Regions from separate parts of the Spirillospora sp. NPDC049652 genome, predicted to be linked through region 2. Evidence: riboswitches for the same ligand, from Rfam matches in the RefSeq annotation. Region 2 holds a riboswitch; the other holds the start of a gene.
What was found. A riboswitch is a leader RNA that binds a small molecule or an ion and turns the genes downstream of it on or off. The one in region 2 is predicted to bind cyclic di-AMP.
Positions count from the first base shown of each region.

Region 1: linked by a shared signal. The riboswitch ahead of AB0J52_RS28570 (C40 family peptidase) and the one ahead of AB0J52_RS07545 (coiled-coil domain-containing protein) in region 2 are both predicted to bind cyclic di-AMP.

Region 1 is NZ_JBFAOF010000592.1:162-4,302, reverse strand. It holds gene AB0J52_RS28575 (CHAP domain-containing protein) at 1-754, opposite strand, end outside; cyclic di-AMP (ydaO/yuaA leader) riboswitch at 763-899, opposite strand; gene AB0J52_RS28570 (C40 family peptidase) at 1,042-1,521, opposite strand; cyclic di-AMP (ydaO/yuaA leader) riboswitch at 1,600-1,821, opposite strand; gene AB0J52_RS28565 (C40 family peptidase) at 2,254-3,228, opposite strand; partial or broken gene AB0J52_RS28560 (NYN domain-containing protein) at 3,461-4,141, opposite strand, start outside.
Region 2 is NZ_JBFAOF010000067.1:2,236-16,509, reverse strand. It holds gene AB0J52_RS07555 (LysE family translocator) at 1-500, opposite strand, end outside; gene AB0J52_RS07550 (hypothetical protein) at 577-957, opposite strand; gene AB0J52_RS07545 (coiled-coil domain-containing protein) at 1,011-1,976, opposite strand; cyclic di-AMP (ydaO/yuaA leader) riboswitch at 1,983-2,151, opposite strand; gene AB0J52_RS07540 (S8 family peptidase) at 2,403-3,578, opposite strand; gene AB0J52_RS07535 (serine/threonine protein kinase) at 3,749-5,851, opposite strand; gene AB0J52_RS07530 (sterol carrier family protein) at 6,271-6,711, shown strand; gene AB0J52_RS07525 (LamG-like jellyroll fold domain-containing protein) at 6,927-7,586, shown strand; gene AB0J52_RS07520 (hypothetical protein) at 7,658-8,026, opposite strand; gene purF (amidophosphoribosyltransferase) at 8,160-9,617, shown strand; gene purM (phosphoribosylformylglycinamidine cyclo-ligase) at 9,760-10,791, shown strand; gene AB0J52_RS07505 (hypothetical protein) at 10,842-11,666, opposite strand; gene AB0J52_RS07500 (helix-turn-helix domain-containing protein) at 12,143-13,039, shown strand; gene AB0J52_RS07495 (DUF397 domain-containing protein) at 13,075-13,314, opposite strand; gene AB0J52_RS07490 (SanA/YdcF family protein) at 13,733-14,274, shown strand, end outside.

The sequences.
Region 1 (4,141 bases), on a different contig from region 2:
CGATGGTGTCGCTCGGACGGGTCTTGACCTCGACCGAACCGCCGTCGGTGTTGCCCTCGACGGTCTTGACGGTGCCGTCGCCGTTGCCCTTGATCACCATGCCGACGTGCTGGATGGAGTCGAGGCTCTTGCTGCCGTTCCAGGCGAAGAACACGACCGCGCCGGGCTTCGGGGTGGTGCCCCAGCGGCCCTGGCTCTTGAACCACTTGGCGTGGGCCACGGTCCAGGCGTCGGAGCCGACCTGGTGGGAGAAGCCGGCCTGGGTGCCGACCCAGGAGACGAACATGTCGCACCACTCGGCGTCGGCGTACAGGCGGAGCGCGCCGCCGTCACGGGCGAGGGTCTGCTTGGCCCGCTCGGTGCCCATGTACCACTTCTGGAACTTGGTCTTGCCCGCGCCGTCCTCGCTGATCCCGACCTGGGAGGTCGCGATCTTGATGGCCTTCTGGGCGGTGGGCATGGCCGGGGCGGCCTTGGCGGCCTTGGGGGCCTGCCCCCGCGCGGCCTGCGCGGCGTGCCGGCCGGCCTGCTCCGGAGCGGACTTCTTGAGGTTCGGGAGGGTGTTCTGGGCCATCGCGGCCTCGCTGATCCGCATGGCCGCGGCCTGCGGCTTGGCGTCGTGCGGGGTGATCGTGGAGGCGTGCGCGGCGGTCGCGGCGACGGTCCCGACGACGGCGGCGCCGGCGACGAGGGCGCTGGTGGTGCGCAGCGACTGGAAGACAGGCTGAAGCTTGCTGGTACGCGTGGCGTTCAAGGGTGTTCTCCTCGGCTTCCATGCCGCCTACCGGGTTAGCTGTCGGGTTCGGGCGTGGAAGCTGCCCTACGGCCTCTGGGAGGCCGATTCACCCCGGTGTAGGTGGGTCCCCGGCTCCACTGGACGCGCTCGGCGCGTCGGGAGCGGACTCGGCGGCGGACGTCCTCGAAAGGCGTCCGTTACTGGATATGGACGGTCCCGCTCAGGGGACGGCTCGCACTGGAGGGCGAGCGGGGTGGGAGGGCCCGGCGGAGGTCTTCCTGCCGCCGGGCCCTGCGGACCCGCGTCTAATAAGGACGGACGGCGCCCGCGAAGGTCTTCTTGCGGTAGCTGTTCAGCTTGGCCACCCGGACGTGGTCGCCGGAGTGGGGCGCGTGGATCATGTAGAGCGTACGGCCCTTTTTCTTGTAGATGAGGCCGACATGACCCTTGCCGTTAAAGAACACAAGGTCTCCTGGCGCGAGTTTGTTCCAGGCAACCTTGTTCTTTACCGAACGGTACTGGGACGTGGTGACCCGGGGCAGCTTCACCCCGGCCTTCCGGTAGGACCACTGGACGAATCCGGAGCAGTCGAAGGCGTTCGGGCCCGCCGCGCCGTAGCGGTACGGCTTGCCCTTCTTGGAGGCGGCGTACTTCAGCGCCTTCCTGGCGAGCTTCTGGCGCTCGGCCCAGGTCTTGTGCTTGGCCTGCTTGACCACCACGCTCACGGGCTTGGCGGCCGCCGCGTGGGCGGGGGCCGGACCGGCGAGCACGACGGGCGCCGCCACGGCCGTGACGACCGTGAGGCCGCCCAGGATACGCGCGGATCGGGCTCTGCTGCTGACAGCGTTGCTGGACAGGGGTTGTCTCCTTCTTCCAGACGCCTACCGGGTTAGCTGTCGGGTTCGGGCGTGGAAGCAGCCCTACGACGGGTCCCTCACCAGGCCCGTGGGGGCCTTGAACTGGGGGCTGGGACCGCGCCGATTCACCCCGTGCGCCTTGATCGCGCCGTCCGGAAGGCCCGGACGGGCGGACGCGGTGGGTCCCCGGCTCCGCGCGCCATCGCGCGGACTCGGCGTTGCCTGCTCGCCCCAGGGGCGTGATGAGGCCGGACGACGGGACCCTGATGTCCCGCGTGCGGGCGAGCGGCGTGATGTTGTGGGAGTGGCGGGCCCGGGTAAAGGGCCGCGCACGGGCAGGGGCCGGGTAAAGGAATCCGCCGTGGCGCGCTCTCAGCGCCATGCACGCCGTTCGCGTGCGCACGGGCGGGCCGGGCCTACCGGGGGACGCGGCGCGTGGAACGCGTCGCGAGGGGGGCGGCGGCGCCTGGACGGCGTCCCGCCGGAACCGCGGCGCGTGGGGCGCGTCGCGAGGGGGACGGCGCCTGGAGGGCGCCGCGAGTGCCCACAAGGTAGCAAAGTTCAATCAGAAGGCAAATCCACCACAAAAAGGCCGTTGGGCCAGGTCAGAGACCTGGCCCAACGGCCGTGCAGCGGTGGGACCGCCCGGATCGCCCCGTCTCAGGGACGGCCGGCGCCGTACCAGGCGCTCTGGTAGTAGCCCGAGGAGATGTCGGCGATCTGGACCACGGTGCCGGTGTGCGGCGCGTGGATCATCTTGCCGTTGCCGATGTAGAGGCCCACATGCCCGAGGCTGTTGAAGAACACCAGGTCGCCGGGCTGGAGCTCGCTCTTGCTCACGTGCTTCACGTTCGCCCACTGGGCGTAGGTGTCGCGGCCGATGTCGACGCCGCCCGCCGCCCACGACTTCTCGGTCAGGCCCGAGCAGTCGTAGGAGTTCGGGCCGTCGGCGCCGTACACGTACGGCTTGCCCATCTGGGCGTAGGCGAACTCGATCGCCGCCTTCGCGCTGCCCGTGGCGGGGCCGGTGTAGTGACCTCCGCCACCCCCGCCCGGCTTGCCGTTGTCCGTGGGGTCCTGGCCACCGAGCTTGTCGAGGAGCTTCTGCTGGGCCTTGACCTGCTTGTCCAGGCCCGTCTTCTGCTTCTTCAGCTCGTTCAGCTTGGTGGTCACGTCGTCCAGCGTCTGCTGCGCCTGGGCCTTCTCCCGCGCCACGCGCTGGGCGGCGGCGAGGAACTGGGCGAGCGCGCCCGTCCGGTTGCGGGACAGCTGCGCGATGACCGCCGCCTGGTCGAGGACGACCTGCGGGTTGCCCGCCGAGACGAAACCGGTGACGGAGTCGGTGTCACCGTTCTTGTAGGCGGTCGCCGCCATCTTGGCGATCGCCTGGCGCTGGTTCTCGTAGCTGCGCTGCTGGGCGTCGGAGGCCTTCTTGGCCGCCGCGAGCTTCTTCCTGGCGGCCTTCAGCTGGCTCTGGGTCTTGTTGTACTTCTGAACCGCCTGGTCGACCTGCTCGTTCAGCTTGGTGAGCTTCTTCTTGACCTCCTCGGCGCTGGGCTTCGCGGGGGCGGCGCCGGCGAAGCCCTGGGGGAGGGTGAGCGAGGTCGCCACGGCGAGGCAGGCTGTCGCCAGCACACGGCGCGTCGTGGTGCCACGCTTGGGAACACTGGCCACGGTTCGATATGCCCCTCTCGTCCAAGACGTCAGCGGACGACACTAGCGAGGCCCCACACCAGCCACAACCGATTCCCACCGATCTGCTCTAGTTAAGCCCGGTTTACCTACCGCGGGTCACCTGAGCCTCACGATGCGCGTGTGACCGTTTTGCGAGCGCCGGACCCTGCGCGGGGCGCGGCTCGGCGGCGGCTCAGCTCCGGCCGAGGCGGCGCAGGAGGAGAGGGGACGGGACGGGCCGCGCGCCGGCGCGGCGGGCGGCGTCCTGGACCTCGCGGTCGGAGGAGACGACCACCACGGCGCGGCCGCCCGGCTCGGCGCGGACCAGCTCGCCGATCAGCTCGTCGGCGGTCTGACCGGGCTGGCTGAACAGCACCCGGACGCCGCGCGGCGCGACGGTGGCGACCGGGCTGTCGAGCTCCGCGCCGTCGAAGACGCAGGTGACCTCGGCGCGGGTCTGCGCGGCCAGCCCGCCGAGCCCGGACAGCAGCCGGACGCGCTGGTCGGCGAGGGCCAGGTCGCCGTAGCCGGTCTTGGTGACGTTGTAGCCGTCCACGACCAGGTGGACGCCGGGGAGCTGCAGGAGCCGGTCGAGCAGCTGCGGGTCTCCGTCGGACAGGGTGCGGCCGGGCAGCGCGCGGTGCGCCGGGGCCCCGGCCTCGCCGCCGGTCACCAGGTCGGCGGGACGCCCGATGGTCGAGGGCAGCGCCAGCTCGCGCCGGACGCCCTGGGCGGCGTCCACCAGCGTCTCCAGCAGCATCCGCAGCCGGACGTCGTCGAGGTTGCGGCCCTCGCGGGCGGCGCGCTTGGCGGCCTCCGCGCCCGCCTCGGCGCGGTCGAGCCGGGCGCGCATCCTGCGCAGCTCCTTCTCGGC
Region 2 (14,274 bases):
GTGACGAGGATCGCCGACCAGACGACTCCGCACGCGACGTGGATGCTCGCCAGCGCCATCCCGAACGCGAAGTGCGGGACGTCCGCCGGGATGAACTGCGGAAGCAGCGCCATGTAGAACGCGCCGACCTTCGGGTTCAGCAGGTTGGTCAGCGAGCCCCGCCGCCAGCCCTCGCGCAGCCGGTCGGGCTCCGGCTCGGCGTCCGGGACCAGGGCGTCCGGGACGCGCCTCCAGCTCGTCCAGAGCATGTGCAGGCCCATCCACAACAGGTAGGCCGCGCCGACCCACCGCAGGGCCGTGTAGGCCGCATGCGAGGCCGTGAGGAGCGCCGTGACGCCGAGGGAGGCGAACGCGCCCCAGACGAGCGTCCCGGTCTGGATCCCGAGGACGACGCCCCAGGCGCGGCGCCGCTGCCCGAGCGCGGCGGTCCGGAGGATGAGCGCGGTGTCGAGGCCGGGCGTGAGCGTCAGAAGCCCGGCGACCAGAGCGAAGGACCACAAAGCACTAGAAATCACCACGGACGGCCAGCCTATCGCCCGGCACGTGCCCTGTGCCCGACAGAGCACGGCCCCCAGGTCAGCAGCGCCCCAGCCACCAGGGAAGGCCGACCGTGGTCGCAGTGGGCTTTCCTGACACGGTCAGCCGGCTGCCGGAGAGGTCATCGAAGACCAGGATCAAGGCGTCGTTCTGATCGACCTCGACCGATGCGACCGTGGCGCAGTTGAAGCCGGAGAGCGTCACCAGCTGTTCCAGGTCCGGCGCGAGGTCGGCCGGTAGCCGCGGGGAGGGCTCGACGGTGATCTCCGCGTCGATGTAGAGACGGAGCTCGGGCTCGTCTTCAGGATGGGCGAAGGTCAGGAACGGCCATGCCTGACGCTCCCCGACCTCGACGACGTGACGATCGACCAACGCCGTCGGATCCGGTTCCCGCCTCGGCTCGTCCCTGCCTGCGCTCATGCCTCAGCTTCCCGATGCGCCCGCCCGGGGCGTCCCCGTGAGGCTCGGTGCGGTCAGAAGACCGAAATGTGGACGTGGTCGTAGTGGTTGGCGGTGATGCCGCCGCGGTCGCTCATGCTGCGCCAGCCCGGGCTGCGCATGTCGTAGATCCGCTGCTTCCAGATGATGTACTTGATGCCCAGCGAGGAGGCGTGCGCGATGGCGTAGGCCGCCACCTGGTCGCCGTTGCTGTTGCGCGCGGACGTGGGCATGGAGCCGCCGGACGACTCCATGAAGTCGCAGGCGGTGCCGGTGGCGTGGTCCTGCGCGTCCGCGCCGCCGCGGTAGCAGCCGATGGTGGGGAACGGCCCGAACTCGGTGTCGATGACCTGCTTCACGTGCAGCATGCGGGGGGTCACGCTGCCCATGCCGACGCTCGGCGACTCCGGCTTGTACTTCTTGACCAGCTTCTTGATCTGGGCCTTGCGGGACTTCAGGTCGGTCAGGTTCTTCTGCAGGTCGGAGATCTTCGCCTGCGCCTGCTGCCGCGCCTTCTCCTGGTCGGCGACGAGCTTGGTGATCTGCTGGACGCGCGCCGACTGGTTCTGCGCGACATGGCTCGCCAGGCTCATCGTGTTCAGCAGCTCGGACGGGTCGCCCGCCGCGACGACGGTGATCCCCGGGTCCTGGCCGCCGGTCATGTACTGGTTGGCGGCGAGCCGGGCGACGAGGGTGCGCGAGGCGGTCAGCTGCTCGCGCAGGTCGTCGGCCTTCTTGATGGCCTTCCGGGCGGCCCACTGGGCGTCCTTGAGCTGGGCAAGGTCGCCGCCGTACTCCTTGTCGAGCTGCTCGATCTGCTTGTTCAGCTTGTCCATCCGGTCGCTGTCGCCGGGCTCGGCGCCGGCCGGGACGGTGCTCGACAGCAGCGGCAGGGCGAGCACGGCAGCGGCGGCGGCCAGTGCGGCGCGGCGTCCGCGGACGCCCGTGCGGGGCCGGGGGACGGCCGCCCGGAGACGGCGGCCGGAGGTCGGGCGCTGCACGTCCTCTCCTCTCCTCTGGTCGGCCTACCGGGTTAGCTGTCGGGTTCGGGCGCGGGAGTCCGCCCTATCGCGGCGCGTGCGGCGGCCGCGAATTCACCCCGGCCGGACGGGGCGTCCGGCGGCTGGGTCCCCGGCTCCCGGACAGGGGGCGTCCGGGACTCGGCGCGTCCGGCCAGCCTGCCGCGTCGACCACGGGCAGTCACCGACCGGACACCAACAAACTGCAAGGAACTGGGTGTTGCCTCGCCAAAGATTAGACCCCCGGGGCTGCCGGGACGACCCCGGCGGCCGACCCGATGCCCGGAATCGGCAGAGCCGGCGGGCGGTCCGGGGCGCCGCCCCGGCGTCCGGCTCCGCTCGTTGCATGACGGCCCGGTCCCGAGGCCGGGACCGGGCCGTCATGACCGTGCGTGAGCGCGGAGGGTCTTACAGCGAACCCTTGTAGAGCAGCCGGTTGGGCGTGCCGGTCTTCAGGTTCCGCAGGACGTTCTTGGTGGAGTTGTCGTGCAGCCACTTCTGAACGGCGGAGAAGTTCGCCTTGGGGTGCGTCTGCAGGTAGAGCGCGGCGACACCGGCGACGTACGGCGAGGCCATGGACGTGCCGCTCTCGACCTGCGTGCCGCCGCCCGGCCACGTGGACGTGATGCCGTAGCCCGGCGCCAGGATGTCCACGCACTTGCCGTAGTTGGAGAAGCCCGCGCGGTTGTCGTGCGAGGTGGTCGCGCCGACGGCCTCGACCCAGGACGCGCCCGAGGGCGAGAACTTGCAGGCGTCCTTGTTGTCGTTGCCCGCGGCGACGGTCACGAAGACGCCCGACTTGGACAGGTTCGCGACGGCGGTGTCGAGGGCCGCGGACTTGCCGCCGCCGATCGACAGGTTCGCCACCGACGGCTTGGCGGCGTGCGAGCGCAGCCACTTCAGGCCGGCGACGACGTCGGACGCCGGGGCGCTGCCGTCCTTGTCGAGGACGCGCAGGGCGCGCAGCTGGACGCCCTTGGCCGCGCCGTACTTGGCGGAGCCGAGGATGCCGGCGACGTGGGTGCCGTGGCCGTTGTAGTCCCAGCCGTTGCCCTTGAAGCGCGGCGCGGACCACACGACCTTGGCGCGCCCGCCGAACTGCGAGTGCGTCCAGGCGATGCCGCTGTCGATGATGTAGGCCGTGACGCCCTTGCCGGTCGCCTTGTAGGAGTAGGACTTCGACAGCGGCGTCCGGCGCTGGTCGATGCGGTCCAGGCCCCACGGGAGCGGCGACCTCTGGGTGGTCGTGGCGTGCACGAGCTGGTCCTGCTCGATGGCCGCGACGCGCTTGTCGCGGCGCAGCTTGTCGAGCTGCCTGCTGTCGAGGCGGGCGACGAACCCGTTGAGGACGTCGCCGAAGTCCTGGGCGGACGAGGCGCCGACCTGGCCCGCCGTGGCGGTGGGCGAGGTGCCGGCCTTGAGCGTGACGATGTACTGGCCCGCGATGGGCGTGCCCTCGGCGGCGGTCACCTGGACCGGCGTGGGCTTGGAATCGGCGTTGGCCAGGGCGGGGATCGCCGCCGCGGCGCCCACAGAGGACGCGATCGCGCCGGCCAGCAGCAGCCTTCGGGAGACGGGCCGCAAGAGAGCTCCTTCTGCCGCGGAGTCGGAGCCGCGGCCAAGATCGAGGTCACCGACCCCGGAACCCTAGTGCACCTTTCACTTCACAAACCTCATAAAGGACATATCGATCAGATGAAAATCGGCTGCGCTGAGTGATCTTGGAGTCCGTCGTCCCAGGTGGCGGGGGAGGCTCAGCCCTTGGTCAGACTGCCCCGGTACGCCAGGGCCGTCCCCGGCTTGGACCAGTCGTACTTCAGCGACCCGTCCGGCTGCCTGCTGATCCGGACGTCCCCGCTCGTGCACGGCTTGCTGACCGACAGCGCGAGCTGGAGCTCGGCCCCGGTGCCCTTCGTCAGGGCGAGCGTGCCGGTGCAGCCCTCCTTCGGGTACACCGCCGTCCCCGACTTCGCCCCGGCCTGGAGCGTGACCTGCAGCGGGAACGACTCGCCGCGCTGCGGGTTCACGGCCGTCCCCTTCCAGGTGCCGGCGAACGCGTCCGGGATCGTGGTCACGGGCTGGCCGTCCGCCGAGGTGGACGGCTTGGACTGCTCCTTGCCGCCGTTTCCGCGCAGGTGCGGCCAGAGCACCAGCGAGATGATCGCCACGCCCACCAGCACGCCGACGGCCAGCGAGATCGCGACCCCGACGGCATGGTTCCCGGGCTTCTTGAGCTGCGGTTTCTTCAGCTGCGGACGGGCCGCGCGCAACCCGGGCAGCGACAGCACGGCCGTCTCCGGCCCCTTGGCCTCCGCCTCGACCGGACGCATCCCGGGGATCAGACTGTCCGCCGAAGCCCCGCCGGGCCCGCCGGGCCCGCCGGACCCGCCGGGCCCGCCGGGGCCGCCGAAAGCGCCCGGCGCAGGCGGACCGGACGGCAGCGCGGACGGCCCGGTGACCGGAAGGTCCCGCGCCGTGGCCCTGCTGTCCTGCCACCCGCCGGCAGGACGCGGCGAACTGGGCACGGGAGGCCCGAACGAACCGGAGGCACCGACCGGACCGGACGAGCCGAGCCGGAGATCGAGCACAGTGCTGGGCCCGCCGTCGTCCTTGGCCGGGGGACCGGACGCCCCGGAAGCCGAGTGCAGATCCAGGCTGGTGCTCGGCCCGCCGTCCGGTACCGAGCCGCTGGCGGGGGACGGAGGCGCGCCGAAGCCCGGCGGAGGCTTCGGCAGGTCGAGCATCGTGCTCGGCCCGTCCTCGTCCGCCGCCGGAGGGGCGCTGGGCGTACGCGTCCACGAACCCGAAGCGGACGCCGGAACACCGCCGGGCGCGGAAGTGGAAGGGGAGACCGGGTCAACGGCCACCGGCCCAGAGACCGACGAGCCCGAGGACAGGGACGAGCCTGGGAGGGACGGGGCTGCCGAGCCCGAGCCCGGGGCCGGGGCCGGGGCCGGGGCTTCGGCCGAGGCGGACGCCGCGTGCGAACCGCCGGCGGCCAGCGCTTCGGCCTCGGCGCGCAGCGACGCGGGCGTGCGGGCGGCGACCGGACCGTCCAGCAGACGTCGCAGCAGGTCAGGAGCGGTGGGACGTTCGGACGGCGACTTGTCCAGCGCGTCCGCCACCACGTCGCGGACGGACTCGGGCAGGGCGTCCGTCTCCGGGTCGTCGTAGACGATGCCCTGCATGATCTCCGCGGGCGAGCCGTCCCCGAACGGCGGCTTGCCGGTCGCCGCGAACAGCAGCGTCGTCGCCCACGCGTACACGTCGGCGGCGGGACCGATGCCCTGCCCGCTGAGCTGCTCCGGAGCGAGGAAGGACGGGTCGTTCTCGGCCCGGACCGCTGAGGCCGCGTTCACCGCCTCCAGGGCCGTGACCACGCCGAGGTCGGTCACGCGCGGACCCGACCGCGCCAGCAGCACGTTCGCCGGCTTCAGATCGTGGTGGACGGCCCCGGCGCGGTGCGCGGCCGCCAGCGCGACGGCCAGGCCGACCGCGAGGCGCTCGACCACGAGCGGCCCGCGCGGCCCCTCGGCCGCGACCAGCTCGGCCAGCGACGGCCCGTCCACCAGGTCGGACACCACATAGGGACGGCCGTCCTCGACGTCCGCGGCGAGGATCTCGGCGGTGCTGAACCCGGCCACGCGGCGGGCGCCCGCGAACGCGCCGGCGAACCGGGCCCGCGTCTCGGCGTCGGAGCTCAGCCGCACGTGCAGCAGCTTCACCGCCACGGACCGTCCGGACGCGGCGCGGCCGACGAAGACCGCGCCCTGCTCGCCGACGCCGAGCCGGCCGGTGATCGGGAAGTCCCCCAGCCGTTCCGGGTCGCCGGGCTGCAGGGGCAGAGCCTCTGCCATCTACGCACCCTCCGTGTTCTGCCATCGGGGGGCCGCCCCCCGTCCGTCAGTGAAACGTGATCCGTCCCCGCGTCGGCACCGGTCCCTTTCTACCGGTTGGCGGTCGATGGCGCGGTTGAGTCGCCCGCACCCGATCCGTCACCCCGCTCACCCTTGACCCGCACCAGGCGAACTCAGGCCGGCGCCCGCACACACCGTGACCGGCCGGAGTTTCCCTCCCCGCGCCCTCCACCGTGTGCCGTCACCCCTTCCAGCGATCCCCACCGCCCGTTTCGTCACTCATGCCCGATCCCACCCACCCCCGCGAGCCCCCGGATGAGCGCCGACGATCCCTCTGGGCGGAACCACCCCCCGGGGGGCCTGGTTGTGGGGCGGGGTGGGCGTGGTCGGCGCGGCGGGGTCGGATAGCGTCGGCGGAGATGCCGCGCAAACCTCTCACCCGTGAGCTGCTGGACGAGCAGCGTGCCGTGCTCGGGCTGCCCGCCTACGCCGGTCCGGACGAGCCGCCCGCCCTGCGCCGTGCCGCCCTGGACACGCTGCTCGCCGCTCGTGCGGCGGGCGTCGAGCCCGCGCGGCCGATCGTGACGGGGGCCGTCCGGCTGCTGCTCGACCGGCTCGCCGAACTCGCCCCCGGACGGTCGGTCGAGGTCCGCGTTCCCCCGCACGCGGCCGTCCAGGCGGTCGAGGGCACGCGGCACACCCGAGGAACCCCGCCCAATGTGGTCGAAATGGATGCCGACACCTGGATCGCCCTCGCCCTGGGCGAGCTGGCCTGGGACGACGCCCTCCGCGAGCGCCGCGTCAAAGCCAGCGGGTCCCGCGCCGACCTGTCCGCTCACCTCCCCCTCCCACCTACATAAACGAGCGGCGCGCCCGGAACGTTGGGGCCGGATCGTTGGGTCTTGCCCGCGCCGCCGGGCGCTGCGACGGTAAGGGCACCGATCACACCGGACACCGCGTCCGGACCGGGCCTCCTGAACCGCGCGCGGCCGCCGTCCCAGCCGCGCGCCACTCCGGACCGGACGTCCCGATCAGACATCGCAACAGGCGTCCCGGCGTTCGGAACGCGGACGCCGTGCCCGACCGCGAGGAGGTGGGTGCCGTGCTCGTCGCGCACTGGAGTTTCGAGGTCGCGGACATCGACGGACGCCGGGTGGCCGACGCCACGGGCGGCGGCCTCGCGATGGCCCTGGACGAGGGCGTGCGGATCGTCCCGACGCGCGACGGCCAGGCGCTGGCCTTCGACGGCACGGCTGCGCGCGCGACCGTCCCCGCCGTCCCGCAGCTCGCCCTGAGCCAGGTCTTCGGCTTCACCGTGGCGTTCCACGCCTGCGTTACCGACGGCCCGACGGGGGAGTGGCGCGCGCTCCTGTTCAAGGAGGTCGCGGACGGTGACGCGCGCGCCGTCGGCATGTGGCTTCACCCGGACGCCGACCGGGTGCGCCTCCAGCTCTTCACGATCAAGGGCCCCGAGTACCTGGACAGCCACGCCCGCCTCACCCGGGACACGTGGGTTCACCTGGCCTACGTCGTCAACGCGCAGGGCATGTTCCTGTACGTCGACGGCAGGCTGGACACGGCCGTCTCGCTGGAGCATCCGGTGGTGACGCCGGCCGGGCCGCTGTCCCTGGGCGCGGAGCCCGGAAAGCCGGGCATCTCAGGACTGATGGCAGACGTCCGCGTCTACGCCGCAGCCCTGGACGAACAAGCCCTCCGCGCCATCGCGACCATCTGAGGCCGACCAGCGACGAACCTCACCCGGCCCCGCCTACCACCCCTTACTGTTACCGAACTCACATCCCCACCTCAGGGAGCGTCGGAGGCGCGGGCGAACGGGAACTCCCGGTCGATGCACTGCCGCCGGGTGAAGTCGTCCGGATAGCGGTGGGTGTCGGCGCATTCGGCGGCCTTGCTCAGCAGCCAGATGATCGCCACCGTTCCGATCACGAGTGTCACCGCGGAGCAGACGATCCCCGCGACCGCCAGGCCCCGGGCCGTCCCGCGGGAGGCCGCGACGACGCCCAGGACGAGGCCGACGAGCGCGACCGGCAGCCCGATCCCGCACAGCAGCAGGGCGGGCAGCCCGGCCAGCCCGAGCACCAGGGACGCCGTCGCCAGGCCGTGCCGCTCGGGCGCGGACGGCGGCGTGCGCGTCTGGTAGCCCGGCATGGTCATCGGCTCGGCCCTCCCCAGAAGTCGTTTCCCCACACTCGCGTGCCGGGTCTTCCGGCCGGGGTCCGGACGGGTAAAGGTCGATTAAGGACTCCACCGATCGGAGCAGAAGGGACGGGCCTTTAGACTGGCCCGCGTGCCTCTCGGTGATGGACGACTGAGCCATGACATCGACCCCTCCGACCGCCCGCCGCAGGACGCCTGCGGTGTGTTCGGCGTCTGGGTCCCACAGGACCAGGCCGCCAGGGCGGAGGTCAGCAAGCTCACCTACTACGGCCTGTACGCGCTCCAGCACCGCGGACAGGAGTCGGCGGGCATCGCGGTCAGCGACGGATCGCGGATCGTGGTGTTCAAGGACATGGGCCTGGTCGCCCAGGTCTTCGACGAGTCCGTGCTGAACACCCTGCGCGGCCACATCGCGGTCGGACACTGCCGGTACTCCACCACCGGCTCGCCGACCTGGGAGAACGCCCAGCCCACCTTCCGCTCCACCGAGCACGGCGGGCTGGCCCTCACGCACAACGGCAACCTGATCAACACCCCCGAGCTGGCCGAGCGGCTGGACGGCGGCGTGCTCACCGCGACCTCCGACACCGAGGTCCTCACGGCGCTGCTGGCGACCCGCGAGGGCGGCCCGCTGGCGGCCGCGCGGGAGATCCTGCCGGCCACCCGGGGCGCGTTCTCGCTGGTCTTCATGGACGAGAACACCCTGTACGCGGCCCGCGACCCGGAGGGCATCCGCCCCCTGGTGCTGGGCTCCCTCGGGGACAACGGCGGCTGGGTCGTGGCGTCCGAGACGGCCGCGCTCGACATCGTCGGCGCCCGGTTCGTCCGGGAGCTGGAGCCGGGCGAGATGGTCGCGATCGACGGCGACGGCGTCCGCTCCGAGCGGTTCGCCGAGGCCAACCCCAAGGGCTGCCTGTTCGAGTACGTCTACCTGGCCCGTCCCGACACCACGATCGCCGGGCGGTCCGTCCAGGCGACCCGGGTCGAGGTCGGCCGCCGCCTCGCAGCCGAGCACCCGGTCGAGGCCGACATGGTCATCCCGACGCCGGAGTCCGGCACCCCCGCCGCGATCGGCTACGCCGAGGCGTCCGGCATCCCCTACGGGCAGGGCCTGGTCAAGAACTCCTACGTCGGCCGGACGTTCATCCAGCCGTCCCAGACGATCCGCCAACTCGGCATCCGGCTGAAGCTGAACCCGCTCCGCGAGGCGATCGAGGGCAAGCGACTGGTCGTCGTGGACGACTCGATCGTGCGCGGCAACACCCAGCGGCAGGTCGTGGCGCTGCTGCGCGACGCCGGCGCCGCCGAGGTCCACGTCCGGATCTCCAGCCCGCCGGTGTCCTGGCCCTGCTTCTACGGCATCGACTTCGCCACCCGCGCGGAGCTGATCGCCGGGAACCTCGACGTCGAGGGCATCCGCGACTCGATCGGCGCGGACTCGCTCGGATTCATCTCGCTGGACGAGCTGATCGCCGCCTCCCAGATCGCCAAGGACCGGCTCTGCCGGGCCTGCTTCGACGGCGTCTACCCGATCCCGGTCGAGGAGGCCGCGCGCGGCAAGCACCTGCTGGAGATCATCCGCACCTGATGCCGGTCCGCTCCCAGGAGCGGACGAGACGTCCCGCGGCACCGCGCGGACGAGCACCCCGCGGATCCGTGCGGGTGAGACAGGAGGCTCGCGCCAGGGCGGGCCGACGAGACGACCCGCCGCGCGGCGGGCCGGGGGGATCATGAGCACCTCGTACGAGGCGGCCGGAGTCGACATCGCGGCGGGCGAGCGCGCCGTGGAGCTGATGAAGGCGCGGGTGGCGCGGTCGCGCCGTCCGGAGGTCGTGGACGACGCGAGCGGCTTCGCGGGCCTGTTCGACGCCTCGGCGTTCCTGAAGTACCGCCGTCCGCTGCTGGCGACCTCGACCGACGGCGTCGGCACCAAGGTCGACCTGGCCCGCCGACTGGGGATCTACGGCACGATCGGCCACGACCTGGTCGGGATGGTCCTGGACGACCTCGCGGTCTGCGGCGCCGAGCCGCTGTTCATGACCGACTACATCGCCTGCGGCAAGGTCGTCCCGGAGCGGATCGCCGACATCGTCGGAGGCATCGCCGAGGGCTGCGCCCTCGCGGGGGCGGCCCTGGTCGGCGGCGAGACCGCCGAGCACCCCGGCCTCCTCGGCGCGGACGAGTTCGACGTCGCGGGCGCCGGCACCGGCGTGGTCGAGGCGGACGCCCTGCTCGGCCCGGACCGGGTCCGCCCCGGCGACGCGGTGATCGCGATGGCCTCGTCCGGCATCCACTCCAACGGGTACTCCCTGGTCAGGCACATCCTCGCGCACAGCGACCTGACGCTGGACAGCCGCCCGGACGAGCTCGGCCGCACCCTCGGCGAGGAGCTGCTGACCCCGACCCGCATCTACGCCAAGGACATGCTCGCCCTGGTCGCCGAGACCGGCGGCGTGCACGCGTTCTCCCACATCACCGGCGGCGGCCTGGCGAGCAACCTGGCCCGTTCGCTCCCGGGCACGGTCGACGCCGTCCTGCGCCGCGACTCCTGGACCGTCCCGCCGCTGTTCGGGATCCTCCAGGCCCACGGGGACGTCCCGCAGGCCGAGATGGACAAGACCTTCAACCTCGGCGTCGGCATGGTCGCGATCGTCGCCCCGGACACCGCCGACGCCGCCCTGCGCCTGCTCGCCGACCGGGACGTCCCGGCCTGGCACCTCGGCGAGACGGTCCCGGGCACCGGAACCTGCGCCTACGCCTGACCGACCCGACCCGACCCGACCCGACCCGACCCGGCCCGCCCCCGGCCCGCCTACGCCTGACCCGGCCCGCCCGCGCCGTCGCCCGGGCCGTGGACGCAGCCGCCCGGGGACAGCCAGATCCAGCCCAGGGCCGTGGTCTGCTTGCAGCTGACCTCGACCTGCCGGTACAGCTCGGGGAACAGCATGCCGCGGTTGGTCAGCACCTCCTCGTACAGCCGGTCCGAGACGATCATGCTGAGGTCCGCCCCGGATCCGGAGGCCGCGTCGCGGAACCGGGGCGCGTCCAGCAGCCGGAACATGTCGTTCACGGCGGTTCCGGCCACACCGTGGACGTCCCGTTCCACATGCCCGGAGTGCGCCGCCATCCGCAGCCGCATGCGCGCCGGGTCGCTGGCGAACCGGTTGCCGCGCCGCAGCAGCGCCAGCAGGTGGTGGGCGAGCGGGTCCAGCAGGAGGTGCGGAGGCACGTCCGGCGGCGCGATGACGAGGGCCCCGTCGCCGCGGTCCTCGATGTAGCAGGCGTCCCAGGGCAGCAGCGTCATGACGAACGCGTCCCGGAGCTGTTCGTACAGGCGGTGGCGGAGGAAGAGGCGGATCTCCTCGTCGCGCCGGGGGTCGGTGAACGAGACGATGTCGACGGCGACCATGGTCGTGTAGACCCTTGCGACGGCCCCGGCGAACGGCGCGGAGCCGGGCCCGGCGGCGAACGGCCCGTTCCACACGGGAGTCGGCACCGGCCCGGAGGCCGTGTGCGGTGCGGGTGCGGGCGGCGGGAACAGCGTTCCCTGGGCGGGGCCCGGGGCGGTCGTCAGAGCCGACGCACGGGCGAAGACCTGCGGCGGACCGGCCTGCCGGTCGACGGGCTGGATGCTCATGTTCGTCGCGGCGCCTTTCTCGTGCCAGGAACAGAAACTCCCCCCGCTGACAATTGTGCAGGACGTTCGAAAGGCCCTCTGTTTTCGGCTGATTGCCGTGCGCAAATCTGCCTTCCGGAGAACAGTGAGGTCGCCGAACGGCGGGTGCCACGCGGAGACATCGCAATCGGATCTCCGACGTACTGCCTGCTGGCCGCCGGACACCTGGCAATCTGACGCCGACGCGCCCGAAGCCCGGCGCCGCCGGGGCCAGAGGGGCTCGTGAGGCCGCGGGGGCGCCGTTCGGGCAAACCGCAACAACGCCGAATGCCACCCCGCATTCGGCGAACCCCTTTTCGGGAGATGCCATAAAGGGAGAACGCCGGTTGCCACTTGGCAGACCGCCATGTCGCTGATTTACTCGATGCAGGAGAGGACGGCGGGCGAGGCCGCGACGAGGCACGGGCGCGGCACCGGCCGCCGGACGAGAGGTCGCGATGCCGAACGCTTCAGGGCCCGGGCCGGTGGTCCAGCGCGCGATCCTGGTCAGCGAGCTGCAGCGGCTCCGGGTCGAGACCGGTGAGACCCAGGACCAGGTCGCGGCGGCACTCGACTGGTCGACGTCCAAGCTGATCCGCATCGAGGGCGGCACGGTCGGGGTGTCCACGACCGACCTGCAGGCACTGCTGCGGCACTACGGCCTCCCGGACGGGGACGAGCGCGTCGGCGTCCTCACCTCGATGGCGCGCGACGCCCGCCAGCGCGGCTGGTGGTCCCTGTACCGCCGGGAGATGAAGCCCGCCTACCTGCAGTACATCGGGTACGAGTCGGGCGCTTCGAGCATCCGCAGCTTCCAGACGATGCTGGTTCCGGGCCTGCTCCAGACCGAGGAGTACGCGAACGCGCTGACCATCGAGTTCGTGGACTCGCACGCGGACCGCGACGTGATCGTGGAGGTCCGGATGCGCCGCCAGGAGGAGATCTTCGGCCGGGACGATCCGCCGCAGCTCAGGATGGTCGTGGACGAGGCGGTGCTGCGCCGCCGGGTCGGGGGCCAGTTCGACCCCGGCATCATGCCCCGGCAGCTGCGCCACATCCTGGACGCGCTCGACCGGCCGCACGTGTCGGTGGAGGTCATCCCGTTCTCGGCCGGCGCGCACTTCGGGATGATGGGCGAGTTCACGATCCTGCAGTTCGACGACCCGCGGCTCAACGACGTGTTCTTCCAGGAGAACGTCGGCGGTTCGGACCTCACCGTCATGGACCGCGACAGGCGCGTCACCGACTACAGCGCCGCCTTCGAGAACCTCCGCCAGCTCGCGCTCCCGGCCGACGCCACGGCCGACTTCATCGAGGAGCTGATCGCCGGAATGGAGGCGGAGGGTGCGGCCTGACCGTCACCCCCCGGGCAGATGCGGGAGGCGGTGAGTCAGCGCCGGCCGCGCACGGCGGCCAGCAGGCCCGTCCAGTCGCGGCCGGAGAACGCGATCGCCGGCCCGGCGGCGTCCGTCGAGTCACGGACGAAGCCCATCGCGCCGAGCGCCGCGACCTCGACGCACTCGGAGTCTCCGCTGGAGGACGACTTGCGCCAGACGACCTCATGGGTCCGCCCCGCGAAACGCAGCGGTCCCGGCTTGGCGAACGCGCCCGCGGGCACGGTTCCCACCATCGATCCTCCGTCGGCGACGCCCACTCCCACCAGGGGCGGCGCCCGTCTCAGTGAACCGTTCTCGCTGATCAAGGGCGCGATGAGCAAAGCGGTGAAACGAGCATAACAACGTGCGCCGCCCGTCATCCGAGACGGGGGAGGCGCCCGGGGGCCATGCTGGCATGCCCATGTCACCGGTTCAAGGAGGGGGCCGCCCCGGGCGGGCGGGGCGAACCTTCTTGATCCTCGGGGCGTCGAACCGGGTGTGGTGAAGGTTGCGGTGAGCGCGGGGACACGGCTTCTGGCGGCGGTTCGGGCTCGGTTGCGGCATAGGGTCGGGCCGCTGCTGGTGCTCGGCGGGCTGGGGTTGTACGCGGTCCTGCTGCCCACCGGATGGGCCTATGCGGACACTGCCCGGTATCGGCACACGCCCGAAAACGTGCCGGAGACGCCTGTCGCGCTGGTGCTGGGCGCCGGGATCGCGAACGGGCAGCCTTCGCCGCTGCTCGCCCGGCGGCTCGACCTCGCGGCCGAACTGTATCGGCGGGGCAAGGTCAAGGTGCTGCTGGTCTCCGGCGACAACCGCTTCAAGAACTACGACGAGCCCACGACCATGCGCGACTACCTCATGCGCGCGGGCGTCCCCGAGAACCGGATCGTCCGGGACTTCGCGGGGCTGGAGACGTGGGACTCGTGCGTCCGGGCCAAAAAGATCTTCGGGGTGCGGAGGGCGACCGTCGTCACGCAGCTGTTCCACCTGCCGCGGGCGGTCGCGCTGTGCCGGGCGGCCGGGATCGACGCCTACGGCGTCGGCGACCAGAGCATGGGCGGCGGACGCACCGACGCGACGGTCAACGGATACCTGCGGGAGCCGCTCGCGACGCTCAAGGCCGTCGGCAGCATGACCCTGAAGCCGGGACCCAAGATCGGCGGACGGCCGGAACCCGGCGTCCACGCGGCCCTCGCGCCGGAGACCCGGCC